DNA from 4 places in the Bacillus sp. NEAU-Y102 genome. Region 1 is predicted to be linked to each of the others. Evidence: predicted binding sites of a transcription regulator. Region 1 holds the regulator's gene; each other region holds the start of a gene.
The links. The regulator LexA, encoded in region 1, represses DNA repair genes until DNA is damaged. The targets are predictions, from matches to a motif close to CGAACATATGTTCG.
Positions count from the first base shown of each region.

Region 2: a site for LexA is predicted at 1,352-1,365, ahead of uvrB (excinuclease ABC subunit B). Genes of this name have one in related genera too.
Region 3: a site for LexA is predicted at 1,485-1,498, ahead of ruvA (Holliday junction DNA helicase RuvA). Genes of this name have one in related genera too.
Region 4: a site for LexA is predicted at 1,645-1,658, ahead of ACYFX0_RS12680 (YolD-like family protein). Genes of this name have one in related genera too.

Region 1 covers NZ_JBTWFK010000001.1:618,565-621,743, reverse strand. Annotated here, with positions in the region: gene ACYFX0_RS03010 (DUF1700 domain-containing protein) at 1-1, shown strand, start outside; gene ACYFX0_RS03005 (DUF4097 family beta strand repeat-containing protein) at 2-805, shown strand; gene lexA (transcriptional repressor LexA) at 896-1,516, opposite strand; gene ACYFX0_RS02995 (YneB family resolvase-like protein) at 1,658-2,314, shown strand; gene ACYFX0_RS02990 (DUF896 domain-containing protein) at 2,360-2,599, shown strand; gene ACYFX0_RS02985 (bifunctional metallophosphatase/5'-nucleotidase) at 2,639-3,179, opposite strand, start outside.
Region 2 covers NZ_JBTWFK010000006.1:52,197-55,375, reverse strand. Annotated here, with positions in the region: gene ACYFX0_RS16410 (MerR family transcriptional regulator) at 1-193, shown strand, start outside; gene ACYFX0_RS16405 (hypothetical protein) at 190-810, shown strand; gene ACYFX0_RS16400 (DUF4362 domain-containing protein) at 855-1,286, shown strand; gene uvrB (excinuclease ABC subunit B) at 1,437-3,179, shown strand, end outside.
Region 3 covers NZ_JBTWFK010000003.1:105,276-108,454, reverse strand. Annotated here, with positions in the region: gene ACYFX0_RS09945 (BofC C-terminal domain-containing protein) at 1-424, shown strand, start outside; gene ACYFX0_RS09940 (iron-hydroxamate ABC transporter substrate-binding protein) at 436-1,380, opposite strand; gene ruvA (Holliday junction DNA helicase RuvA) at 1,569-2,186, shown strand; gene ruvB (Holliday junction branch migration DNA helicase RuvB) at 2,192-3,179, shown strand, end outside.
Region 4 covers NZ_JBTWFK010000004.1:164,638-167,816, forward strand. Annotated here, with positions in the region: gene ACYFX0_RS12660 (stage V sporulation protein S) at 1-151, shown strand, start outside; gene ACYFX0_RS12665 (hypothetical protein) at 350-613, shown strand; gene ACYFX0_RS12670 (hypothetical protein) at 645-818, shown strand; partial or broken gene ACYFX0_RS12675 (HNH endonuclease) at 800-1,000, shown strand; gene ACYFX0_RS12680 (YolD-like family protein) at 1,260-1,607, opposite strand; gene ACYFX0_RS12685 (response regulator aspartate phosphatase) at 1,798-2,871, shown strand; gene ACYFX0_RS12690 (hypothetical protein) at 2,868-2,993, shown strand.

The DNA of each region.
Region 1 (3,179 bases):
AATGATGAAAAAACTATTTTTAATCGCTATCGCTTGTATCATTATTGGAGTAATAGGAATTTCCCAAACATATGAAAAAGCAGTACAAACTGCTGAAAAAGGCGATAAAGAAGATGTAATTAAAAACGAAACATTAAAAAATATAGAAGTTAAGTTAGATGCCGGAGATATTGTTATCCAAAAATCTCCTGACTCTTCTTTTTATGTAAAGCAATCAGGAGATGTACGTAAACAAGAGATTCGTATTGCAGAAGATGGTGACACATTAAAAATTATTGGGGAAAGAGAAAAAGGTGCTTCATTTGATTTTTCTTTTTACGATTTTAGGTTCCAAACGTCTAAATTGACTCTCCTTGTGCCCGAACGCTCTTATCAAGATGTAAAAGTAAATTCATCTGCTGGACAAATCGAAATGAGTGATGTGAAAAGTGATAGTGTAAGTGTTAGAACACTTGCTGGAGAAGTAGAGCTGAAACAAGTAACGTCTAAGAATGTGGAGGGATCTACAAAAGCTGGTGAGGTGAACTTTAAAAAAGTAATAGGGAAAGTGACCGCAAAAACAACAAGTGGGGAAATAAATATTCAAGATCATGATTCTAAGTATAATCTAGAAGCAAGTTCAACTGCGGGAGATATAGATATTACTTTATCGGAAAAACCACAAGATGCGGTAATTACTGGGCAAAGTGCTGCCGGAGATGTAACAATTTTTAATGAAGAAAATAATAACGTAACAATTGGAAATGGTAGTAAAAAGATTAGCGGTAAAACGGCTGCTGGAGATGTCACGATTGAAACTCGTTAATAAGAAATAGAGTGCATGGAAATCTATCAAAATACAAAAAGAAGATAATTACCGTATATAAATAAGGTAATTATCTTCTTTTTGTTATTTTTAATGTAAATCACGATATACGCCAATTACTTTCCCGATAACTGACACTTGTTTTAAAATGATAGGTTCTAATGAAGAGTTTTCTGGTTGTAGACGGAAATGGTCTTTTTCTTTATAGAAACGTTTAACAGTTGCTTCGTTATCTTCTGTTAAAGCGACTACAATTTCACCATTATATGCAGACTGTTGTTGGCGAACAACAACTAAATCTCCATCGAAAATACCAGCTTCAATCATACTATCTCCAGAAATACGTAACATGAACACTTGGTCTGCTCCGGAAACAATGCTAGCTGGAAGTGGGAAATGTTCCTCTACGCTTTCGACCGCTGTAATTGGTAAACCAGCAGTAACTTTTCCGACAATTGGAACTTGAATAACAGATTGTGTTTCCGTATCCATTCGGTCTTCGCCTAAAATTTCAATGGCACGTGGTTTTGTTGGATCGCGTCGAATGTATCCTTTTTCTTCTAATCGTGATAAATGTCCGTGCACTGTAGAACTAGAAGCGAGGCCGACTGCTTGACCAATTTCACGTACGGAAGGTGGATATCCTTTTTCTTGTACTTTTAGCTTAATAAAGTCGAGAATGTCTTGCTGGCGTTTCGTTAACTTTTCCATGTTTTCTAACACCTCGTTTTCTTTCATTTTTCTTATTAATAAGTATAACATGTGAAAAAACATTCTACAAACATAAGTTCGAACAAATGGCGGATTTATGTTACACTATAGGGAAATGATAGGGAGAAAGAGGGGTTCAAAATGAATGCAATTATTTATGCACGTGTGAGTACAACGAAAGAAGCGCAAGAAACATCATTATTACGTCAAAAAGATGAATTATTGCATTTAGCTGAGCGCTATCAAATGAATGTTACGAAGGTGATTGAAGAGCAGGCTAGTGGGTATACAATTGAACGTGACGGTATATTAGAGGTGTTAGATACAATTCGGGACGAACAAATTGATGTGTTACTTATACAAGATGAAACGCGCCTTGGTAGAGGGAATGCGAAGATTGCATTAATGCATTGTTTACATAAAGAAGGCATAAAAGTATATACACATACACATAATGGTGAATTACAATTGTCGGATTCTGATTCGATGGTATTAGATATTATTGGTATTGTTGAAGAATATCAAAGGAAGATTCATAACTTGAAAATTAAACGAGGTATGCAACGTGCAGTAGAAAAAGGTTATCGTCCAGAAAATAATTTAAAAAATCGTCATTTAAGTGTAGGAAGAGAGAAAAAAGAAGTGCCAATTGAGGAAATTGTACGTTTGCGAAAAAGTGAACTCACGTTTGAAGAAATTGCAGCAACACTACGTGGATTTGGTCATAATGTTTCAAAGGCGACTGTACATCGTAGATATGTAGAGTATACGAAGCAATTGCTTGATAAAGAAGAGTAACTATTGTATGATAATAATCAGTTTTGATTAGAAGGGGGATTCGAGATGATTAATCACGAACTCGTTGAACGCATTAACTTCTTAGCGAAAAAAGCAAAAGCTGAAGGTTTAACTGAAGAAGAGCAACGTGAGCGTCAATCGCTACGTGAACAATATTTAAAAGGATTTCGTCAAAATATGTTAAACGAACTTAAAGGTATTAAAGTTGTTAACGAAGAAGGTACAGATGTTACACCGACGAAATTAAAAGCTTTAAAAAAGCAAGATAATGCAAAATTAAATTAAAAGATGGGCGAAGCCCATCTTTTTTATTTGTAAAAATCCTTATTTAATAACTTTCCAGTTGTTATTAACGGTTGCTTCTATCGTTCTATGTTCCAATATATAATTAGCGATAAGTTCAGACATATCAGTGGGTATATCTTTTACTACCGGTTTGTTTTGAAACATAAAGAAATTTCCCCCGCCACTTGCACGATAATTATTCATTACAACGTCATATTCTTCATTCATATTAAGAGGAGCACTGTTATGCTGTAAAGATTCTACTCTTTCACCAATTGGTTTTGAAATGTTTAATACATATGAAATCCCTTCCCACATATCATAATTATAATGTTGTGGCTTTGGTTCTATGTAGGTAGGGCTTACGATGATGGATCCATCTGTTTTTAATGTGAAATAAGAAGCAGAGAGTTCAAGAGCATCTTTTATATCTGCTCCAGTTATTCTAATTACTTTTAATGTGTTTGGATAAATATAATTAGAAACGATGTCACGCATTGTTACATGTTCTGGGAAGCCTGGAGATGTATTATGGAACAAACTTGTACAAGAAATTGATACATTAGCTATATCCATCTGT
Region 2 (3,179 bases), on a different contig from region 1:
GGCAACGAAAAAATTAATGCAGAAGTGTTTAGAAATGGCTAATGGTGACGAAGCATTTTTAGATAAGTTATGGGAAGTTAGAAAATCGAAGGAAGATTCACAGAAAATGAGCATGTATCCAATTGAAGAAGAACTTTTAATATATATGGATGAAGCTTTTCGTATTTATGATGAAAAGGAGAAGGATAAATGAGTATACTCGCAGAATATCGTTGGTATTTTTTAATTGGGGCAGAAATTGTATTTTGGTTATCAGCTATCGGTTTCTTTTTACTCCGTTACGGATTCCGTTTGAAAAAGGCGAGCTTTATTATGGGGATTGTACTCCTCATAAATGAAGTGTTTATTTTAACATTAGGGGTAGTGGACTATTATCAAACAGGAAAGTTCTCTAATTTTCAAATCATTACTGTAATTATTTTATTGTATGCAGTTTTCTACGGGAAAAAGGATTTGAAGAAGCTGGATATATTTGCGCAAAAGCTAGTTGCGAAATGGCGTAATGAACCAGCGCCAATTATGGAAGAGCACGTAGAATTAACAGGTATGGCCTATGCGAAGCAGGAAATAAAAAATTGGGTATTACATCTTGTTTTATTCGTTGGTGTGCACATATTCTTTTTCTTTGCGTATGGATTTATTTCGTTTGAACAATGGGGTAATTGGTTAGAATCGGGAATCGTTTTAAATAAAGCTGCAAGTCGCGTGAGCCAAGTGTGGGCAATTATATTTTTAGTTGATACAGCGATTTCATTTTCATATGTGATTTTTCCGAAGAAGGAGAAAGGAAAAGAAAAGCTACTTTCATAGTTGAAAGTAGCTTTTGGGTATACAAATAATTTTTATAGGAGAGGATGACAATAGGAAAAAGAATCAGTTTTATATGTCTATTTCTCTTTAGTTTAGTAGCATGTGCACCATCTAACACTACAATTAACAAGAAGAATGATGTCATTGTAAAGGGAACCAGGATTTCCAATCTAGATAAATTCGAGCAGTTCGTTTGGAATGTGGAACAAGGGAAAGTTGATGAAATAAGAATTGTACAGTATACCGATGAAGGTGACCCGGTTTTTCAAACGTTAGAGCATAGTGGGAAAGATATCCTTTATGTGTTAGATAGTAGACAAGACAAATTTGCTGGTGAGGATAAAAGGTTATATAAAGATAGCTGTAAAAGGATTGTTAAAGAGCAGCGTGAATCGCAAACGGCTTATAGGTTAATAGACTGTGTGAATGAAAATGGGCGCAATGGATATGACTTAGTATATGTACCTAAAAAATAGAGTTAGTAGAGGAAGGAAGTATTTACTCCTTCCTTTTTCTATGTGTATATTGTCGAAAACTTTACCGAATATCTGTTCGTTTTTTTAGGTTTTTTATAGGTATTCGTGGTAAAATAATAATACAGATTTTTATGAGGAGGTCGGATTTTCTTGGAACGTCAATTTGAAATTGTCTCAGCGTATTCCCCGCAAGGTGATCAGCCGGTAGCTATAGAGAAGCTTGTAGAGGGAATTAATAGTGGAAAGAAAAAGCAAGTGTTGCTTGGAGCGACAGGAACGGGTAAGACATTTACGATTTCAAATGTCATTAAAGAAGTGCAAAAGCCAACACTTGTCATGGCTCACAATAAAACATTAGCAGGTCAGTTATATAGTGAGCTAAAAGACTTTTTCCCGAATAATGCAGTTGAATATTTTGTTAGTTATTACGATTATTATCAGCCAGAAGCGTATGTACCACAAACAGATACGTTTATTGAAAAGGACGCGCAGATTAATGATGAAATTGATAAATTGCGTCACTCGGCAACGTCTGCATTATTTGAACGGGACGATGTAATTATCGTTGCGAGTGTATCGTGTATATATGGTTTAGGTTCTCCTGAAGAATACCGCGAGTTAGTTGTGTCACTTCGAGTTGGTATGGAGAAGGACCGCAATCAATTGCTTCGTGAACTTGTTGATGTACAGTATGGACGTAATGATATTGATTTCAAGCGTGGTACATTCCGTGTGCGCGGAGATGTAGTTGAAATCTTCCCAGCATCACTTGATGAGCATTGTATTCGGATTGAATTTTTCGGCGATGAAATTGATCGTATTCGTGAAGTAAATGCGTTAACAGGTGAAGTATTAGCAGAACGTGATCATGTAGCAATCTTCCCAGCATCTCACTTCGTTACACGTGAAGAGAAAATGAAGGTCGCTATTGAAAATATCGAAAAAGAATTAGAAGAGCGTTTAAAGGAATTAAATGATAACGGTAAGTTGCTAGAAGCACAGCGTATAGAGCAACGTACACGTTATGATTTAGAAATGATGCGCGAGATGGGCTTTTGTTCAGGGATTGAAAACTATTCCCGTCATTTAACACTTCGTCCAGCGGGTGCAACGCCGTATACGTTATTAGATTATTTCCCGAAAGATTTCTTAATTGTTATGGATGAGTCGCACGTATCAGTGCCACAAGTAAGAGCGATGTATAACGGGGACCAAGCACGTAAGCAAGTGCTTGTGGATCATGGATTCCGTCTGCCGTCAGCTTTAGATAATAGACCGCTCATGTTTGATGAGTTTGAGGAGAAAACAAATCAAGTTATTTACGTTTCGGCGACGCCAGGACCGTATGAGTTAGAGCAGTCACCAGAAGTAATAGAACAAATTATTCGTCCAACAGGGCTTTTAGATCCACCAATCGATATACGACCTATTGAAGGTCAAATTGACGATCTATTAGGAGAAATTCAAGATCGTATTGCAAAAAATGAACGTGTACTAATTACGACTTTAACGAAGAAAATGTCAGAGGATTTAACGGATTACTTAAAAGATGTAGGAATTAAAGTGAACTATCTTCACTCTGAAATTAAAACGTTAGAACGTATTGAAATTATCCGTGACCTTCGCCTTGGTAAGTTTGATGTACTTGTCGGTATTAACTTATTACGAGAAGGATTAGATATTCCAGAAGTATCACTTGTAGCGATTTTAGATGCTGATAAGGAAGGGTTCTTGCGTTCAGAACGTTCGTTAATTCAAACGATTGGTCGTGCGGCGCGTAATGAAAACGGCCGCGTTATTATGTACGCAGATCGCATAACGAGATCGATGGGAATTGCAATTGAAGAAACGCAGCGTCGTCGTACTATACAAGAAGCTTACAATGAAGAGCAT
Region 3 (3,179 bases), on a different contig from region 1:
ACCCGAAGTTACAATTTTATTAGAGCGTATGTATGTTGATGGAGAAGTAAGTGAGGAAATACTTACAGAAAAAGTGGTGGATTTAGAAAAGTTTTTACAGCAGTATAAAGAATGGCAGCTCGTTGATCGTGATGATGTACAAATTGTATTGCAAAAGAAAGTTGATGATATTTCTCCGTTATTGAAAACGAGCGGTTATTTTGGCGTGTCAGAGGAAGGGATATTACAAATTTTCAAAGGTGTACCGAAAAGTGATAATGCGATTCACTCCTTCTTCCAAATTGATATGAAAAAGCTTGAGAGTTATGAGCGTGCGAAATTGAAGCGTGGTATTCGGATTAAATCAAAAGAAGGTTTTGTGAGAACGATTGAAAAAATGAAGCAATACGCAGTGCAAAATAAGAAAAAAAGCAGCTCATGGTGAGCTGCTTTTTTTTACTTATTCTTAGCTAAAATTTCTTTTGCGATTTCATCGATTAGCATATCTTTTCCGATTGGATTGAATGCTTTCGTATTGAAGATTTCGTTTGATACTTCATATACATGATTGTTTTTCACAGCTTTATTGTCTTTCCAAACGGCACTGTTTTTGTAGTCTTCGTAAACTTTATCAGATTCGCCGCCAAAGTTTACAATAAACATTTGATCAGGTTGGAATGCAACAAGACCTTCTAGCGATACTTGCGCCATTGTTTGTTTTAAATCTGTACCTTTTGTTGCTGGAAGTTTTAAGTCATTAAAGATGACGTCACCGTATCCGAAGCTGCCGTATACGCGGAAGTTTTGTGGTGTAACTGCAACGAACATAAAGTTCTCATCTTTTGTTTTCTCTTTAATTTTTTTAGATAAAGAGTCTGCTTTCTTATCGTAGTCTGCAATCCATTTGTCTGCTTTCTTCTCTTCGCCAAATAGCTTACCTACTTCTTTAAATTTACCACGCCAGTCTTCTAAGTTTGTTTCTAGAACAACTGTAGGTGCAACCTTTTCTAGTTGATCATAAATTTTTAATTGACGGTTGTTTAAAATAATTAAGTCTGGTTTTAAAGCAGTAACAGCTTCTAAATCAACTTTAGGTGCCCAGTACCAACCTACTGCTTTTACTCCATCTAACTTATCTGTTAAGTGATTTTGGATTTTATCTTTATATGTATTTGCTGTACCAACAGGTTTGTGTCCAAGAAGTAATAGTTCTTCTGTTGATCCAGATAAGTCAACAATTCTCTTTGGATTTACTGGAATTGTTGCTTCACCTTTAGCATGTTTTACAACTTTTGTTTTCGGTTGTTCTTTTGCTTTCGATTCTTCTTTTTGAGAAGAGCAGCCAACGATAGAAAGAACAACAAGCATAATAGTAAATAAAATAAATAGCTTACGTTTCATCCTGATGTAACCCCTTTAATTAGTATTGATAATCATTATCGACCTCTGTATATTAAGGTGCTTTAACCTTTCTGTCAATGGAAAATAACAGAAGTTTCAAGTGGAGAACATTTGTTGGGGCAGTCTCGCTTTTCTATCATTAAATATGTTAAAATGGAATACATGATTTAAGAGGGAGAGATCGTATTTTGTTTGAATATGTTACAGGTTACGTGGAGTATGTAGGGCCGGAATATGTCGTAATTGATCATAATGGAATTGGTTATCAAATTTTCACACCGAATCCGTATGTATTTCAAAGAAGTAAGCAAGAAATCCGTGTCTATACATATCATTATGTGAGAGAAGATATTATGGCACTTTACGGGTTTAAAACACGTGAAGAGCGTTTATTATTTACAAAGTTGTTAGGCGTGTCTGGCATTGGGCCAAAAGGCGCTCTTGCAATTTTAGCTTCTGGTCAAACAGGACAGGTCGTTCAAGCGATTGAGCATGAAGATGAGAAGTTTTTAGTGAAATTCCCAGGCGTCGGAAAGAAAACAGCACGCCAAATGATTTTAGATTTAAAAGGAAAACTAGCAGATGTCGTACCAGATGCATTTGTTGATTTATTCTCAGACACAGAACGTTTTGATGAGAAGAAAGGTTCATCAGCTGAGCTTGATGAGGCACTGGAAGCTCTGCGCGCACTTGGATACGCAGAACGCGAAGTTTCTCGCGTTGTACCAGAGTTATTAAAAGAATCATTAACGACGGATCAGTATATTAAAAAGGCACTTAGTCTTTTACTAAATGGTAAGAGGTGAGTATAATGGACGAACGTCTCCTTTCAGGGGAATCTGCATATGAAGATTCGGATTTAGAATATTCATTACGGCCACAGACGCTCCGTCAGTATATTGGCCAAGATAAAGCGAAACATAATTTAGAAGTATTTATTGAAGCGGCGAAAATGCGTGAAGAAACGTTAGATCATGTGCTTTTATATGGACCACCAGGTCTTGGTAAAACGACGCTTGCGAATATTATTGCTAATGAAATGGGCGTTAATGTTAGAACAACTTCAGGTCCGGCAATTGAAAGACCAGGAGATTTAGCTGCTGTATTAACAGCGCTTCAGCCAGGAGATGTATTATTTATTGATGAAATTCATCGTTTGCATAGATCAATTGAAGAAGTATTGTATCCTGCAATGGAAGACTTTTGCCTTGATATCGTAATTGGAAAAGGGCCTTCAGCACGTTCTGTACGCCTAGATTTACCGCCATTTACATTAGTTGGAGCAACGACACGCGCCGGAGCATTATCAGCGCCGCTTCGTGACCGATTCGGTGTACTTTCAAGGTTAGAGTATTACACAGTAGATCAGCTTTCTGCGATTGTTGAACGTACAGCAGAAGTATTCGAAGTTGAAATTGATTCGTTAGCTGCACTAGAAATTGCAAGGCGTGCTCGTGGTACACCTCGTATTGCAAATCGTCTTTTAAGACGTGTACGTGATTTCGCGCAAGTTCGTGGTAACGGAACGGTTACGATGGAAATTACACAAATGGCATTAGAGCTACTGCAAGTAGATAAATTAGGTTTAGATCATATTGATCATAAATTACTGCTTGGTATTATTGAGAAATTCCGTGGTGGTCCAGTTGGATTAGAAACGGTTTCAGCAACAATTGGAGAAGAATCTCATACGATTGAAGATGTGTATGAGCCGTATTTATTACAAATTGGCTTTTTACAACGAACGCCAAGGGGCCGAATTGTAACGCCGCTTGCGTATGAACATTTCGGAATGGAGA
Region 4 (3,179 bases), on a different contig from region 1:
AGCGATTAAAGCAATTGCGATTGCAAGAGGGTTCGTCGCTCCAAGTGGTATTGACTTAGCTTTTGTTCCAGCGTTTCAAGAGATTTCTATCAATAATGAAGAGAGAACAGCGATTAAATTAATTGTAGGCCCTAGAAAGAAAAGGTCTTAGTAGAAGAGAGTGTTACTATAAGGGGAAAAGACTAATAGACTTCCCAGGTTAGATACGTTATTTTATGTAACCGATCCTTGGGTGTGGACACGGCATTATACCGGACGCATGTCTGTTAATTTCTCCTTAAATTTAGCAGGTGTTCTAAATACTTAAAAATGCCAAATCCTTTGTGATATAAGGGATTTGGCATTTTTGATGTTTTTAAAAATAAACAACCTTAAAACTGCTCATTTAGAAGATTTAGTTTTAGTAGCGGCCATTGAACGTTTTTATGATAGTTTACCTGATAAATGGAGAGAAATAGTAGCAGACAATATTGATTGTGCTAGTTATGTAGATGGGAAATATGAAGCGCACGTTTTAATGGAAAATGGTATGGAAATAAAAATAGAAATCTTTTATGTGGAAGAAGACAAAGATGAAGAATGGATATATAAAGCTTATAAAGTTTTATTATAGAAATTTCATTTTCATACAAAGGGGAATTGATATGAATTTTGTAAACTTTGAAACACAAGAGCAATTTAAACAGTTACAAAAAAATAATGTTGTAATTGTGAAATGGAAAAAAAGCGTAAGGCAGTACAAGGAATTAGGAGAAATCACACATCATAATTCTTACACAATTAATCGTATAAATGAATTGATTTTGAAAATAGTTTAGATGTTGTTGGAAATATAGTTAGTATATGTCCGAACTGTCATAGGTTGATTCATTATGGAAGAGACAAAGAGAAGAAAAAAGTTTTAGAACTTCTCTTTGAACAAAGAAAAGATTCTTTGAAGAAGTTCGGTATTGAGGTATCTCTCAAAGAGCTATTTGGATACTATGGAATTCTAAAATAAGAATATTCATAGCTATAGTGAAGGTAGAATGTTTCATACTTAAACATAGGTATTATTGTGATGGAAATTTAAATTTCGTCTTTTGAAAGTATCAATAATTTGTATTATTTTTATAGGGTTATATATTTTTCTTTTGCTCTGCTGTATAGCAGAGCTCTTTTTTGTCGTACAAAAGCCACCTATATATGTGAAGTGCACCCCAATTGTTAGGCTGTGTCTAACAATTGGGGTGCACTTCAGTACTGTCGGGCGGCTTCTTTTAATTTATATTCACCAATTCATCAAACTTAAACTTAGTATTCAAACCAAAAGCATCTGTACAATATATAGTTTTCGTCATCGGTTCAATATGTAATACATTTATGTACATGTCTTGCACCATTCCATCACGATAGTATGAGGTATGTATTTCTTCTTCCTCGTGAAAAGATTGCATTAACGCTCTTTCTATTCGTTCCATAGTATCTTGTGTTAAAAAAGGTTTAGGTACTTTATATTGTTCCTCAAACATTCTATGTATTTCCTCGTATTGCTCCGGTATTGAAGCAAACGGATTCCATTTCACCATACCTCTTCCACGTACTACAGGAAAGCCGTTATATTCCATGATGTAATACCTCACTTTTGTTTTTTTAACTCCACTACAAACAAACGTGCGTTCTTTTTTGGGGTTTGAAAAGGGACCATTTTGTTAACATGAATATTCAAAAATAATTTTTTCAAGTTAGAATATTCAAAAACTTATTTATGCAAACAAGCATGTCATGATAACATTTAACAAAAGGGGGTAGAAGTAGATGAGTGTTGACATTATTTCTAAAGAAGAAATCACAAAATTATTAAACGACTGGTATCAAGCTATGATTTCACAACGTGTATTACAGTCTCAGAAAATAAAAGAAGATATTGCAAATAAAATCAATAATATTAAGGAAGACCAAACGATATTAGTCTACTACGCTTTATTGAATGCACGGTATAAACTGCTAATTCAGGATATGGATAGTACAAAAGATATTCTGGACAAAATCGAGCCTTTACCAGAGTCTACAGAAACATTTTTAGAGTACTATCATCATTTATTTAAAGCAATTTACGCTATTAATAAAGCAAACCATAGTGAAGCAAGAATGCAATTTGAAAAAGCTGAAACGTTTTTAGAGTACATGCATGATGAAATTGAAAAAGCTGAATTTAATTATTGGCTTGCAGTCCATTACTATCACGTATTAAAACCGATCTTAGCAGTTCAATTTGCTACAAAGGCGAATGAAGTATTTTCAATTAGTCCAGGGTATGAATTAAAAACTGCAGCATGCTTAAATACTTTAGGAATGGCACACATTCGACTAAATGAATTCGAAAGTGCAGAGGAATATTTACTTTCAGCACTAGGTACCTTCCAAAAATCTAATGATGAACTTCTTATTAAACGAGTTAAGCATAATTTAGGACTTTTATACGCAAGTCAAAACATGCCAGAGTTAGCAATTAAACACTTAGAGGATTCATTAGAAAATAACTCTAAAACTATGTTTCTTTTAGCAAGAGAACATTTTAAGTTAGGTTATAGTCATATCGCTAATGAATATATTGAGAATGGCTATAAGATTAGCGACTTATGTTATCGTCATCATTTCCGAATTTTAAAAGCAGTACATAACTATGTACCGCAAGAAGAATTAGAAAATGTGGTTATAGAAGGTATTTCGTATTTTGAAAAAGAAGAATTATATGATTGGGTAAAAGAATATGCTTCTCTTTTAGGTGAAATATTCTATGGTTCAGAGAATCACAGAAAAGCAAGCAAGTATTTGCACATCGCTTTAGATGCAGACAAAAAGAGCATAGAAAGAAGGGCGCTAAAATGAAAAAAGCAATCTTATTAATGATGATGTTATCCGCTGTTTTTACTTTTGGTCTTACTAATGTAAAAGACATACCACAAAACGAAGCAATTGAAGTGTTTATGGATCATGGAGAACATATTTAAAACCTAAGGAAGAGGGCGCTTATAGTGTCCTCTTTTTAATATCTATTATTTATATGATGAGGTTGCAGGTACGTCTTTTGGTTATTGTTTGATAAACGTAAGATGTTTCTAAAAATGTGTATACAAAGGTGTAATTTTGTACTGTATATGTTCACATATTTGCTCACATTTTGTTCACGTACTATA